DNA from 4 places in the Nocardia canadensis genome. Region 1 is predicted to be linked to each of the others. Evidence: riboswitches for the same ligand, from Rfam matches in the RefSeq annotation. Region 1 holds a riboswitch; each other region holds the start of a gene.
The links. Region 1 has a riboswitch for S-adenosylmethionine ahead of Q7X29_RS03860 (LLM class flavin-dependent oxidoreductase). Riboswitches for the same ligand answer to the same signal wherever they lie in the genome.

Region 1 (3,199 bases):
GGCCGCTGCCGATGTTGTCGCCCGCGCAGCGGGCCTCGGCCGGCTTGGCATTGGTCGCCCGGCCCAGGATGCCGAGCTGCGGCGTCGAGGAGGCCTGCAGGAACTGGGCGTTGGGCTGGCTGAACTCGACCCGGGCGGTGAGCTTGTCGACCGCCGTCGTGCCGACGTAGTTGGTCAGGTAGCTCGCGCCCAGCGGCGCCTTCGCACCGCCCAGCTCGACGATCGCGTCGAAGGTGTCGCGCACCGAATCCGCGGTCAGCGCGGTGCCGTCGCTGAAGGTGACGCCGTCGGCGAGGGTGAAGGTGAACACCTTGGCGTCGGGGCTGACCTCCCAGCTCTTGGCCAGCCAGGGGGTGATCGCGCCGGTCTTGGGGTCCTGGTCGGTGAGCGAGTCGACGATCTGGCGGGTGACGTAGATGGTCTGGTTCGACCCGGCCTGGGCCGGATCCGAGCACGACGGGGCCTGGGACAACCCGTAGCGCAGGGTGCCGCCGGGCTGCGGCGGACCGGCCTGCCCACCCGCGCCGCCGGTGTCGCTGCCGCACGCGACCACGGAGGTGGCGACAGCCAGGACGCCGACGGCGGCGGCGAAACGATGACGAGGACCGATCACGGGGTGACTCCAGAGAATTCGCGGCCTGCGGCCAGGGGACGGCTGGGAATGCGGCGGCGCAGTTCGGGCGCCACCTCGGCCTGGAACAGCTCGAGGCTGCCCAGGTAGTCGGTGTCGGCGCGACCGTCGCGTTCGGCGGAGAGATGGATCACCTCGTGGCCGAGCTGCTCGTGGTACCGGCCGACCTTGTCGATGACTTCCGGCGGGCTGCCGACCAGAGCGGAGCTGCGCGCGAGGAAGTCGTCGATGGTGTCGAACACCAGGGGCAGGCCCAGCTTTCGCGCCAGCGCGCGACGCGCCTCGAACAGCGGCGTGGAGACCGCTCTGGCCTGCTGGGAGGTGGCGGCGACGTGGAAGCCCACGGTGCCCGCGCCGACGAGCGCGTCGGCGGGGTCGCGGCCGTAGTGGGCCCAGCGCTGCCGATAGTGGCGAACCAGTTCGGCAGACGGCTCGATGGGGTTGGTGACGTCGGCCGAGAGCAGCGGATCACCGTGGCGCGCGGCCAGTTCCACCGACTCGCGGCTGGTCGCGCTGCCGTGCCGGATCCGGGCCTGCGCGGGGCCGTTGCCCTTGCCGATGATCAGCTCCAGCCGGCCATCCGCCAGGTTGTCCAGCGTCGCGTAGTCCTCGGACGCGCGCACCGGGTCGAACAGGCTGAGCGTGGTCACCGCCCGGGTCACCAGCGTGAACAACAGAAACTTCATGCGACAGCAGACCTCGCCACTCTTGCTCCTCCATCGAACCCGGCGGAAGCACCCACACCCGGGAACGGGCGGGTTGCTGCGACGTCATGGAGCCAGGTCTCTCGGTCGCTCTGGATGGTTGTGACCGACCACAGGGCCGGTACCGAATCAGCATGTGGCACTGCGGCGATACTTCACAACGGTAAGGATCAGCGTGAGCGCAGAGCTTGGAACCGGGGCGGCGCTGGTGCACACTGTCCGCGACGCGCCGACGAAACGACGCGCCTCACCTGCGCGGATTCCGCCGGATACGGGCGTAGCGTCGGATGTCTCCGCGTCGATGAGGAGTGCGTTGTGACCGTGCCGCGTCGTTTCACCGCCCTGACCACGCTGGCGGCCTGCGCCGCCGCGCTGCTGCTGGCCGCGCCCACCGCGGCGGCCGTGCCCGCGACGGTAACCAGGGATGCGCCCGCCGCCACCCCGACCGCCGGTCCCGGTGACCTGCTCGGCGCGTATCAGAGCGTCGTCGACACCCTGAAAGCGCTGGGCATCCAACCGTTCCTGTACCCGACGGTCGCCGCGAACTGCGCGGGCGACGGCCTCGGGCTCGTGCCCGCCGTCGCGGGCGCGGTGCCCGGCCCGTGGCCCGCCAACGCCGTGCAGATCCCCGGTCTCGACCTCACCGCCGTGAAATCGGGCCAGACGATGTTCACCTTCCTGCCCTACGGCCTGGCACCGGACACCGCGGCCACCGAGACCTCCGGCATGCAGGTGGCCTGGCTCAATATCAGCACCGGGCGCGGCGGGCTGGCCTCGATGGGCTCCATTGCCGACGTGGTGCGCGCGCTGGTCCCGCCCGAGGTCCCCGTCGAACTGCGCCCCATCGCCGAGACCGCGATCCGCGACTTCCTCTTCGCCGCCATCCCGGTCGGCGGTGTGCGGGCCGTCCCGGTCGACACCGGCCACGGCACCGTCCTGGCCGCCGTCTTCGGCACCACCGACAACGCGGGCCGCTCCTGCTTCTTCTTCCCGACCGTGGGGATCACCGAGGTTCCCTGAGGGCTCAGCGGGGACTCGACGGACTCGCACGCGCCGCCGCGCTCGGCGGCAAGCGGGTGGTCGACGCCACCAACGGCTTCGACGGTGTTCCTGGCCGCCATGCTGGTGCTGGTCCTGGCCGATGGATCAGCGCATGCGGCAGCCGCCTTCGCCGGGCACGCGCCGACGGCCCGATACGCACGCGCCTTCCACCGCCTGCGCGCGAAGGCCTTCGCCGACCCGATGTTCGAGGGTGGTCCCGCGGATCTGCTCTCTTCCTGCGTGGCGCCGGATCGCGTGGCGCCGGATCGCTTGGGGTTCGAGGATCTCGTGGCTGTGGCCGGATCTTCGTCGGGGCGGCAATCGCGATCTCGTCGACGGTATGTCGCGGCTGCGGCTGACCCTGACGACGAGCCGGGGGATGGGCGGCGAATTCTCGTTGCGGATCACCGATCGCTGAGCGCGGCCGGGCGCGTCAGGCGTGCTGGGCGCTCGCGGTCTCCGGCGCGACCAGTGGGCGCTGCTTCCAGCGCAGCGTGCCGGTGCGATGGCGGTAGTGCGACCGGGTCCACAGCGCCAAGTAGTGCGCCACGCCCAGCGGGTGGGCGAGCGCGGAGGTGAGGTCGGCGCGGGTCGGCCGCTGCCGGGTCTCGGTGGCGCGGGCGGCGAGGCGGCCCGCCACGGCGGCGAGGTAGCCGAGCAGTCCGGCGCGGCGGACCCGGCCGCGAGCGCAGAGCGCGGCCAGCGGCGGGATCCAGTAGGCCAGGGCCGCGAGCGCGCCCACCGCGGCGCCGGCGTCGACCCGGCCGCCGTAGGCCGACCACAGCCAGCGGGTGTAGCCCTCGGTGAGTTCGGCCGCGCCGTC
Region 2 (3,199 bases), on a different contig from region 1:
GCTTGTGCGGGCGGTTGCCCTGGTCGCGGATCGCCCACTGCTCGAGGGTGTTGGCGACCATGTCGACCTGCTTGGAGTTGCGGCGGGCGGCTTCGGAGCCCTCGTCGTAGTCGATGTCCTCGGGATCGACGATGACCTCGATCGTCGGCGAGTGGTCGAGTTCACGCAGCTCGAGCGGGGTGAACTTGGCCTGGGCGGGGCCACGGCGCCCGAAGACGTGGACCTCGACGGCCTTGTTGGCCTTGAGCCCCTTGTAGACGTTCGGCGGGATCTCGGTCGGCAGCAGCTCGTCACCGGTCTTGGCCAGCACGCGCGCCACGTCGAGGGCGACGTTGCCGACACCGAGCACGGCGACCTTCTCCGCGTCCAGCGGCCACGAGCGCGGCACGTCGGGGTGCCCGTCGTACCAGGACACGAAGTCGGCGGCACCGTAGGAACCGTCGAGGTCGATGCCGGGGATGGGCAGGGCGCGGTCGGCGTTGGCGCCGGTGGAGAAGATGACCGCGTCGTAGAACTGACGCAGGTCGTCGAGGGTGATGTCGGTGCCGTAGTCGATGTTGCCGAGCAGGCGGACCTGGTCTTTGTCGAGGACCTTGTGCAGGGCGGTGATGATGCCCTTGATGCGCGGGTGGTCGGGGGCGACGCCGTAGCGGATCAGGCCGAAGGGCGCGGGCATGCGCTCGTAGAGGTCGATGCTGACATCGGCATCGGACTTCATCAATGCGTCGGCGGCGTAGATACCGGCCGGTCCTGCGCCCACGATCGCAATGCGGAGCGGGCGGGTCGCTGCACTCTGTTCGGTCATTTTCTACGCGCACCCTTTGGTCGAGAACTGTTGACGGCGTCGATTTAGCTTAGGCTAAGTTGACGATCCGGCTGCTGGCAGCTGCCTTCCGAGTCGGCAGCGCACCGCATTCTGGCGATTCTATCTGCGGCGTTGTGGCCACCCGGCGTGCGGTGTGGTTGCCCGCACCGGGTCTGTCAGGATTACAGCATGAACGAGGAGCAGACAGGCTCGGACGACCAGCCCATCGTGGTGGATCAGACCGACAAGCGTTCCATCGTCCCGTTCGTCGCGGCCGCGGTGATCGCGGTCATCGTGCTCATCGGCATCGTGCTCGGCGGTCTGCTCTCGCCCGCTGAGAAAAATGTCACAGAGGCCGACCGTCTCGCCGCCGCTGTCACCAACTATATCGACGCGCGCTCGCGCAGCGAGCTGCGTCCGCCGGCCGGTGTCGCCTGCCCCGGCTTCGACGAGGAGAAATCCGGCCTGTCGGAGCGGCTCGGCGGCCCGAAATCGGCAGTGACGATCGACAAGAAGAGTTTCGACAAGGCGACGGTGAACGGCGACCGGGCCAAGATCGACGCCACCGTGCAGATCGGCGACACGTCCGCCACCAGCACCTGGAACCTGACCAGGGTGGACGGCACCTGGCTGGTCTGCACTCCGTAGCACTGTTTGACACGGTGACCTGTGCCGGGGCAATCTCAGATCGCAAGGTCATGAGTACCAGCGCCAAGCCCCGGCTCGCTGGTCGGCAACCCTCCTCCGCGGTGGGGTGCTCCGGGTGACGACCTGGCCGTGTGCCCGGACAACCGGCACGGCAAGAGCGGATTCACGCAGGAGGTTTCGACATGACTTACGCCGGCGACATCACCCCTGAGAAGGCGTGGGAGATCCTGACCGAGCACCCCGACGCGGTGCTGGTCGACGTGCGCACCGAAGGCGAGTGGGCGCAGATCGGTATCCCCGACACCAGTTCGATCGAGCGCCCGGCCCACTTCATCGAGTGGGTCGACGGCACCGGAACCCGCAATCCGAACTTCGGCGCGCAGCTCGAGCAGGCGCTGGGTGATCGGCCGGACGGCGCGCCGGTGGTGTTCCTGTGTCGCTCCGGCCAGCGCTCCATCGGGGCGGCGACCGTGGCGACCGCGGCGGGCATCACCCCGTCCTACAACGTGCTGGACGGTTTCGAGGGCGGTCCCGACGCGTTCGGGCAGCGCGGCAGCGTCGGCTGGCGCGCGGTCGGCCTGCCGTGGCGTCAGGCATAAGGAGAACAGCATGATCACCGGTGGTTCGTTCGACAAGCCACTGCCCGAGGGCGTCGGCCCGGCCACTCTCGGCGTCCGCGGCGGCCTGCGCCGCTCCGGCTTCGAGGAGACCTCCGAGGCGCTGTACCTGACCTCGGGTTTCGTCTACGAGAGCGCCGAGGCCGCCGAGGCGTCCTTCACCGGCGAGGTCGAGCACTTCGTCTACTCGCGTTACGGCAACCCGACCGTGGCCATGTTCGAGGAGCGCATCCGGCTGCTCGACGGCGCCGAGGCCGCGTTCGCCACCGCCTCCGGCATGTCCGCGGTGTTCACCGCGCTGGGCGCGCTGCTGAAGGCGGGCGATCGCCTCGTCGCGGCCCGCAGCCTGTTCGGCTCGTGCTTCGTGGTGTGCAACGAGATCCTGCCGCGCTGGGGCGTGGAGACCGTCTTCGTCGACGGTGACGACCTCGAGCAGTGGGAGCAGGCGCTCTCGGTCCCCACCCAGGCCGTGTTCTTCGAGACCCCGGCCAACCCGATGCAGACCCTCGTCGATGTCCGCAAGGTCACCGAGCTCGCGCACGCCGCGGGCGCGAAGGTGGTGCTGGACAACGTCTTCGCCACCCCGCTGTTGCAGCGCGGCTTCGAACTCGGCGCCGACGTGGTGGTCTACTCCGGCACCAAGCACATCGACGGCCAGGGCCGCGTGCTCGGCGGCGCAATCCTCGGCGCCCAGGACTACATCGACGGCCCGGTCAAGAACCTGATGCGCCACACCGGCCCCGCGCTGAGCCCGTTCAACGCCTGGACCCTGCTCAAGGGCCTGGAGACGATGCCGCTGCGTGTGCGCCAGTCCACCGAGTCGGCGCTGCGGGTCGCCCGGTTCCTGGAGACGAACAAGTCGGTCAACTGGGTGAAATACCCCTTCCTCGAGTCCCACCCGCAGCACGCCCTCGCCACCGCCCAGATGTCCGGCGGCGGCACGGTCGTCACCTTCGAACTGGCCGGCGACGACGGCAAGAAGCGCGCCTTCGAGGTCCTCAACCGCCTGCGCATCATCGATATCTCCAACAACCTCGGTGACGCGAAGACCCTGATCACCCACCCCGCCACGACGACCCACCGTGCGATGGGCCCCGAAGGCCGCGCCTCGATCGGCCTCTCCGACGGC
Region 3 (3,199 bases), 780 kb from region 1:
GGATGGTCAGGTCGGGAAACCGCGAACCCCACGGCGCGCCGTCGGGCGCGAGCGAGGACGGCCCGGTGCTGCCCTTGCAGCCGCCGAGCACGTTGGTCGCGATGACACACCACTCGTCGGTGTCGATCGGCGCGCCGGGGCCGACCATGCCCTCCCACCAGCCGGGCTGGGCATTGTCGGCGCTGGCGATGACGTGGGAGTCACCGGTCAGGGCGTGTTCGACGAGCACCACATTGTCGAGTGCGGGCGAGAGCTCGCCCCAGCGCTGCACCGCCAGCCGCACATCGGGGACCACGGCGCCGTTCTCCAGCGCGACGTCCCCGATGGCGACCACGCCGAGTCGCCCGTCCGGCGGTGGCAGCAGGGCCACACCGGTTGCGGGACGGGCGATCGGCGATTCGGTGCTCACAGTCACGTGTTCGCCGCCGCGAAACCGGCGCGCAGATCCGCCAGGATGTCGTCGATGCCCTCGATGCCCACGGCGAGCCGGACCAGCCCCGGGGTCACGCCGGAGGCCAGCTGCTCCTCGGGCGTCAACTGCGAGTGCGTGGTCGACGCCGGGTGGATCACGAGAGAACGCACATCACCGATGTTAGCGACATGGCTGTGGAGGCTGAGCGCGTCCACGAACTTCTTGCCCGCGTCGACGCCGCCGCGCAGCTCGAACGCGACGATCGCGCCCGCGCCCTTGGGGGCCAGCTGCTTGGCCCGCGCGTACCACGGCGAGGACTCGAGACCGGCGTAGTGCACGGCCTCGACGCCCGGCTGCTCGGCAACGAACTTCGCCACGGCCTCGGCGTTGGCGACGTGCCGCTCGACCCGCAGGCTCAGCGTCTCGATGCCCTGGGCGATGAGGAACGCGTTGAACGGCGACACCGCCGCGCCCAGGTCGCGCAGCAGCTGCACGCGCGCCTTGAGCGCGAAGGCGGGCGCGCCCAGGTCGGCGAAGACCGCGCCGTGGTAGCTGGGGTCGGGCTCGGTGAAGCCGGGGAAGCGGGCGTTGCCGTCGGCATCGCGCACGGTCCAGTCGAAGGTGCCGCCGTCGACGATCACGCCGGCCACCGCCGCACCGTGCCCGCCGAGGTACTTCGTCGCCGAGTGCACGACGATGTCGGCGCCGTGGGCCAGCGGCTGGATCAGGTACGGGGTCGCGACGGTGTTGTCGACGATCAGCGGGATGCCCGCCTTGTGCGCGATCTCGGCGATGCCGGGGATGTCGAACACGGCACTGCTCGGGTTGGCGATGGTCTCGCCGTAGAACGCCTTGGTGTTGGGCCGGATGGCGGCCTGCCACTGCGCCAGGTCGTCGGGATCCTCGACGAAGGAGACCTCGATGCCGAGCTTGGGCAGCGAGTAGTGGAACAGGTTGTACGTGCCGCCGTAGAGGTGCGGGCTGGACACGATGTGGTCGCCCGCGTTGGCCAGGTTCAGGATCGCGAAGGTCTCGGCGGCCTGGCCCGAGGCCAGCAGCAGCGCCGCGACGCCACCCTCGAGCGCGGCGACGCGCTGCTCGACGGCGTCCTGGGTGGGGTTCATGATCCGGGTGTAGATGTTGCCCGGCTCGGCGAGACCGAACAGCGCGGCGGCGTGATCGGTGTCGCGGAAGGTGTAGGAGGTGGTCTGGTAGATCGGCAGCGCCCGCGCGTTGGTGGCCGCGTCGGGGGACTGGCCCGCGTGGATCTGCTTGGTCTCGAAGGACCAGTTCTCGGGCAGGGCAGAGTCGGTCATGAAAAGCTCCAGGGTTGTTCGCCGGTGTTTCGCGTCAGATGGGTTGGATCGACGGACAACAACACATGGGGGCCTCCTGCGATGCGCGCTTGCTCCCGGCCTTCGGGAGCCCGGTCATCACCCGGAGCACCCCACCGCAGCTGGAGGGTTGCCGACCAGCGAGCCGGGGCTTGGCACTGGTACTCATGACCTTGCCGACATGTTAACCGGCGATTGCGCCCGCGCGGAAACTTCCCCCGGTTTCATGCCGTGGATCACTCCGCCGCCGGTGTGCCGACCGCTGGCGTGTCGGGGTCCGGCTGGGCGCCGCAGATGCGCCGAAGCTCGTGGTAGGCGCGCAGAACGGCGTCGCGGGTGACCAGCGCGGCGGCCTCGGGGGTCGAGCTGAGCAACGCGTCCTCGACCGAGACGAGCGAGAGGTGGCACAGCATCTGCCAGGTGCCTGCCACCAGCCGGACCGAGAAGTCGTCCGGGGTCGTCGACATCCGCTCGGCCAGTCGCGCGCAGACCGCGATGTTCTTCTTCTCGGCGTACTCGAGTGCCCGCGCGTTCACGGCCTGGCTGGCGCGCATGATCCGCTGCATCTGCAGGAACTGACGCAGGAACCGCACGCCGTCGGCATCGGCCTCGGTGTCGATGACCTGCAGGTAGGCGCCACACAGCGCCTGTAGCTCGTTGTCGGTGCGCGGTTGCTCGCCCAGCGCGACGGCGACGGCGAGCCCGAAGTCGTCGATCGGGGCGAGCACGATGTCTTCCTTCATCGGGAAGTACCGGTTCACCGTGCGGGGGGAGACGTCGGCGCCCGCGGCGATCTGCTCGACGGTGGTCGCGTCGAAGCCCTGTGAGTCGCACAGGTTCAGCCCGATCTCCACGATCGCCGCCTTGGTCTGCAGCTTCTTGCGTTCGCGCAGGCCGGTCGGCGCGCGATCGGGCCCGGTAGGGGCTGCGGGTTCGGTCGTCCGGTCCGCGCTGATCGGAGTGGTCGAGTCCAGCATTCCTCCAGATTACCGTCCCACCCGATTCGTCTGTCCTCGCACGTCAAATGTCGCAGTCAGACATTTTGCTCTTGACGCCAATTGTCTCGCGGTGTCAGGATTGAGCGCGAGCCTTCGAGTGACTAGGAGTCCGCGGTGACCGGCACCGAAATAGATGCGAAACCTACTGAGGTACAACAGAGTTCGACACGCTGGTGGGCGCTCGCCGTGCTCGCCTCCGCGCAGTTGATGGTGATCCTCGACGCCACCGTCGTGACGATCGCGCTCCCGTTCGCCCAGAAAGACCTCGGCATCAGCGAGGGCGACAAACAGTGGGCGCTCACCGCCTACACGCTGATCTTCGGCGGCCTGCTGCTGCTCGGCGGCCGGATGGCCGACTACCTCGGCCGCAGGCGGATCTTCCTGATCGGCCTGGTCGGCTTCGCCGCCGCATCGGCCCTGGCCGGACTCGCCCAGGACGGCTTGCAGCTGTTCCT
Region 4 (3,199 bases), on a different contig from region 1:
CCGAGCTGGAAGTTGTTGGTGGGCAGCACCTGTGGGAACGGACGGGTGTCCGGCCCGAAGACGATCTGGGTCAGGTTCTCGATGATCAACCCGGCTGCGACCGTCGCCAGCAGTGCCGCGATGGCGGGCGCCTTGCGCAGCGGATGCACCGCCAGCACATCGATGAGCACACCGACGGCGGCGGTGATCGCGAGCACCAGCACGATGGTCAGCCAGAGCGGAAGGCCCTGCTCGGCGATGAACCACCAGCCCAGGATCGACCCGAGCGCGAACACCGCGCCGTGCGCGAAGTTGATGACATTGGTGACACCGAAGATGAGGGTGATGCCCACGGCGAGCAGCGCGTACGCGTTGCCGTGGACCACACCGGCGATCAGCGTGTCGAACATCAGCGGTTGCCGGTCGGCACGAACTTGCCTTCCTTCAGCACCAGCTCACGCGGGGTCACGCCCTTCGGGCGTCGCGTTTCCTGGTCGAAGGCGAAGGTGCCGAGGCCGATTCCGGTGAACTGCGTTTCGGTCCGGAGACCGTCGAGGATGCCCTCGCGGGTCGCGCCGCCCTTCTCGGCCGCTTGCGCCACCACGTGCAGCGCGTCGTAGGCGTAGACGTTGAAGTCACCCGGATCGGTGTTGAACTTCTTGCGGAACTTGGTGACGAAGTCCTGCACCTTCGGGTCCGGGTCGGCGGGGCTGAAGATTCCGTTGACGATGTCGCCCTCGGCGGCCGCGCCGGCCAGCGAGATGAACTGCGGGGTGTTCTGGCCACCGAAGAACTGGCCGGTGAAGCCCACATCACGCAGCTGCTTGACCACCAGCGCGCCGTCGGGGCCGTAGCCCAGGTGCACCACCGCGTCAGGGTTGGCCTCGCGGCCCTTGATCAGTATCGGCTTCACATCGGTGGAGTCGGGCAGGATGGGCGAGGAGTAGACGATCTCCACGCCCTTCTGCGCGGCGAATTTCTCGAAGAACTGGAAAGCCTGCTTACCCCAGTCGGTTTCGAGGTAGACCACCGAAACCTTCTTGGCTTTCTTCGACACCCACTCGGCATTGCGCTCCTGGAACACGTCGAGGGTGATCGACGGGCTCCACGAGTAGTCGCCCGCCTTGGTGAAGTCGACCGCGGAGTTGGTGAAGCCGTACTGGACGAGCTTGCCGCGGTTGTAGATCGGCGACGCCGCGATCGAGGCAGGCGAGGAGAAGTCGCCCAGCTCGGCGATGATCGACTTGTCGTCGACGAACTTGGTGGCGATGGGCACGGTCTGCTTGGGATCGGACTGCGAGTCCTCCCACTTCAATTCGACCTTGCGGCCGTTGATACCGCCCGCGGCGTTGATCTCGTCCAGAGCCAGCTCGAAGCCCTGTTGCCACAGGCGCCCGTACTCGGCCGACGGACCGGTCCGGGGCCCCGAGACACCGAAATATACCGGTCCATCGGCGGATTCGCCGCTACCGGAATCACTGCAACCGACCACCGCGGCGGCCACCGTCACCGCCGCCAGCGCACCGGCGACAATCTTGACACGACGGCGCGAGCCGATCGAGAACTTGCTCATTGCTGATTTTTCCTTCGAACATGCCGAACGCACGAAAGAACCCTTCGGCGCTTGCGCTCTCCCTGTCGAGAGCACCTGGTCGTCACCCGGGGCACCCCACCGCCGAGCGAGGGTTGCCGATCAGCGAGCCGGGGCTCGAAAGTGCTGATACTCGTGACCGTGGGAGGAAATGTAGCAGCAGGTCACGCGGCGTCCGGCGATTCATGACCACCACTGATGCCGTTCCGGGACAGTCGGATACGGCCCTAGCTGCGGCGATCGGCGCACGACCGATTTGCGATCAGCTCGAGACAAAAAGTGCCGGCCGAAATCGGTGACCGATCAGCGCAGCCTGCGACAAATCATTGTCGACGTTCACCCGGCTCGGTACTGCTATTCCCATGACCACTCTGCTGCACATCAACGCTTCCGCCCGCGGCGAATTCAGCCAATCCCGCGCTATCGCACAGACTTTCATCGAAGCCCTCGCCGCGCGGGATTCCGGCCTGCGCGTCGACACCCTCGACCTGTTCGACGCGGGCCTGCCCGACTTCGGCACCCACGCGGCCGCCGCCAAACTGGCCGTCTTCACCGGCTCGGAGCAGACGCCCGAACAGGTCGCCGCCTGGGAGCAGGCGCGCACCGTGTTCGACCGGTTCGCCGCGGCCGACCTCTACGTCCTCAACATCCCGATCTGGAACCACGGCGTGCCCTACATCCTCAAGCAGTACGTCGACATCGTCACCCAGCCCGGCTGGGCGTTCGCCTTCGATCCCGAGGTGGGCTACAGCGGCCTGCTCGAGGGCAAGCGCGCCGTCACCGTCTACACCAGCGGCGTGCACCAGCCGGGGGTGCCGATCCAGTTCGGCAACGACTTCGCCACCCCGTTCGTGCAGGACTGGCTGCGGTTCGTCGGGGTGAAGGACGTGGCCGAGATCCGCTTCGCCCCGACCGTACTCACCGAAGACCCCCAGGTCGGCTTCGACGCGGCTCAGGAACGTGCGCGTGAGCTCGCCGGCGACTACTGAGTCGACCGATCGGGGGTGGGCGCCGACCGGCCGGACCGTCGCGACGGTCTGTGCCGTCGGGATTCTCGTCGTCGGCCAGCTCTACGTGGTGTTGCCGGTGCTGGGCGACCTGGCCGCGGTGTGGGACACCTCCCGCGCCGCGGCCACCTGGACCACCACTGCGTTCGGGCTGGCCTACGGGGCGGGATTCCTGGTCACCGGTCCGCTCTCGGACCAGTGGGGGCGCCGCCCGGTGATCGTCGGGGGCCTGGCGGCGACCGCCCTGTCCACCCTGCTGGTGATAGCCGCGCCGAATCTCGGCGCCGGCCTCGCCGCCAGGGTGGCGCAGGGCTTGACCGCGTCCTTCTTCGCACCGGCGGCCTTCGCCTACCTCGCCGAGCGGATCGCGCCGCAGCGGCGGGTCTTCGCACTCACCTGCCTGACCAGTTCGTTCCTCGGCGCGGGCGTGATCGCGCAGGTAGTGGCGCAACTGGTCGACGACGCGTTCGGCTGGCGGGCGGTCTTCGTGGCGGGCGCGCTGGCGTTCGCGGTCTCGGCCGTCGTCTTGCGGCTGGTGCTCGAACCAGGGCAGCGGGCGGGCGGCAGCGCGTCGGCACGCTCGGTCGGCGTGGCCTTCGCGGCGCTGCTGCGCACGCCCCGC

Region 2: linked by a shared signal. The riboswitch ahead of Q7X29_RS32815 (rhodanese-like domain-containing protein) and the one ahead of Q7X29_RS03860 (LLM class flavin-dependent oxidoreductase) in region 1 are both predicted to bind S-adenosylmethionine.
Region 3: linked by a shared signal. The riboswitch ahead of Q7X29_RS07365 (bifunctional o-acetylhomoserine/o-acetylserine sulfhydrylase) and the one ahead of Q7X29_RS03860 (LLM class flavin-dependent oxidoreductase) in region 1 are both predicted to bind S-adenosylmethionine.
Region 4: linked by a shared signal. The riboswitch ahead of Q7X29_RS32240 (ABC transporter substrate-binding protein) and the one ahead of Q7X29_RS03860 (LLM class flavin-dependent oxidoreductase) in region 1 are both predicted to bind S-adenosylmethionine.

Annotation. Positions count from the first base shown of each region.
Region 1 covers NZ_JAVCWB010000002.1:127,909-131,107, forward strand. The annotation lists gene Q7X29_RS03855 (ABC transporter substrate-binding protein) at 1-613, opposite strand, end outside; gene Q7X29_RS03860 (LLM class flavin-dependent oxidoreductase) at 610-1,317, opposite strand; SAM riboswitch class I at 1,345-1,438, opposite strand; gene Q7X29_RS03865 (hypothetical protein) at 1,651-2,355, shown strand; gene Q7X29_RS03870 (glycosyltransferase) at 2,810-3,199, opposite strand, start outside.
Region 2 covers NZ_JAVCWB010000010.1:2,066,657-2,069,855, reverse strand. The annotation lists gene Q7X29_RS32825 (FAD-dependent oxidoreductase) at 1-805, opposite strand, end outside; gene Q7X29_RS32820 (Rv0361 family membrane protein) at 995-1,453, shown strand; SAM riboswitch class IV at 1,500-1,617, shown strand; gene Q7X29_RS32815 (rhodanese-like domain-containing protein) at 1,636-2,052, shown strand; gene Q7X29_RS32810 (O-succinylhomoserine sulfhydrylase) at 2,063-3,199, shown strand, end outside.
Region 3 covers NZ_JAVCWB010000002.1:909,015-912,213, forward strand. The annotation lists gene metX (homoserine O-acetyltransferase MetX) at 1-415, opposite strand, end outside; gene Q7X29_RS07365 (bifunctional o-acetylhomoserine/o-acetylserine sulfhydrylase) at 412-1,728, opposite strand; SAM riboswitch class IV at 1,809-1,919, opposite strand; gene Q7X29_RS07370 (TetR family transcriptional regulator) at 1,983-2,723, opposite strand; gene Q7X29_RS07375 (MFS transporter) at 2,931-3,199, shown strand, end outside.
Region 4 covers NZ_JAVCWB010000010.1:1,955,091-1,958,289, forward strand. The annotation lists gene Q7X29_RS32235 (ABC transporter permease) at 1-389, opposite strand, end outside; gene Q7X29_RS32240 (ABC transporter substrate-binding protein) at 389-1,552, opposite strand; SAM riboswitch class IV at 1,595-1,711, opposite strand; gene Q7X29_RS32245 (FMN-dependent NADH-azoreductase) at 1,933-2,559, shown strand; gene Q7X29_RS32250 (MFS transporter) at 2,537-3,199, shown strand, end outside.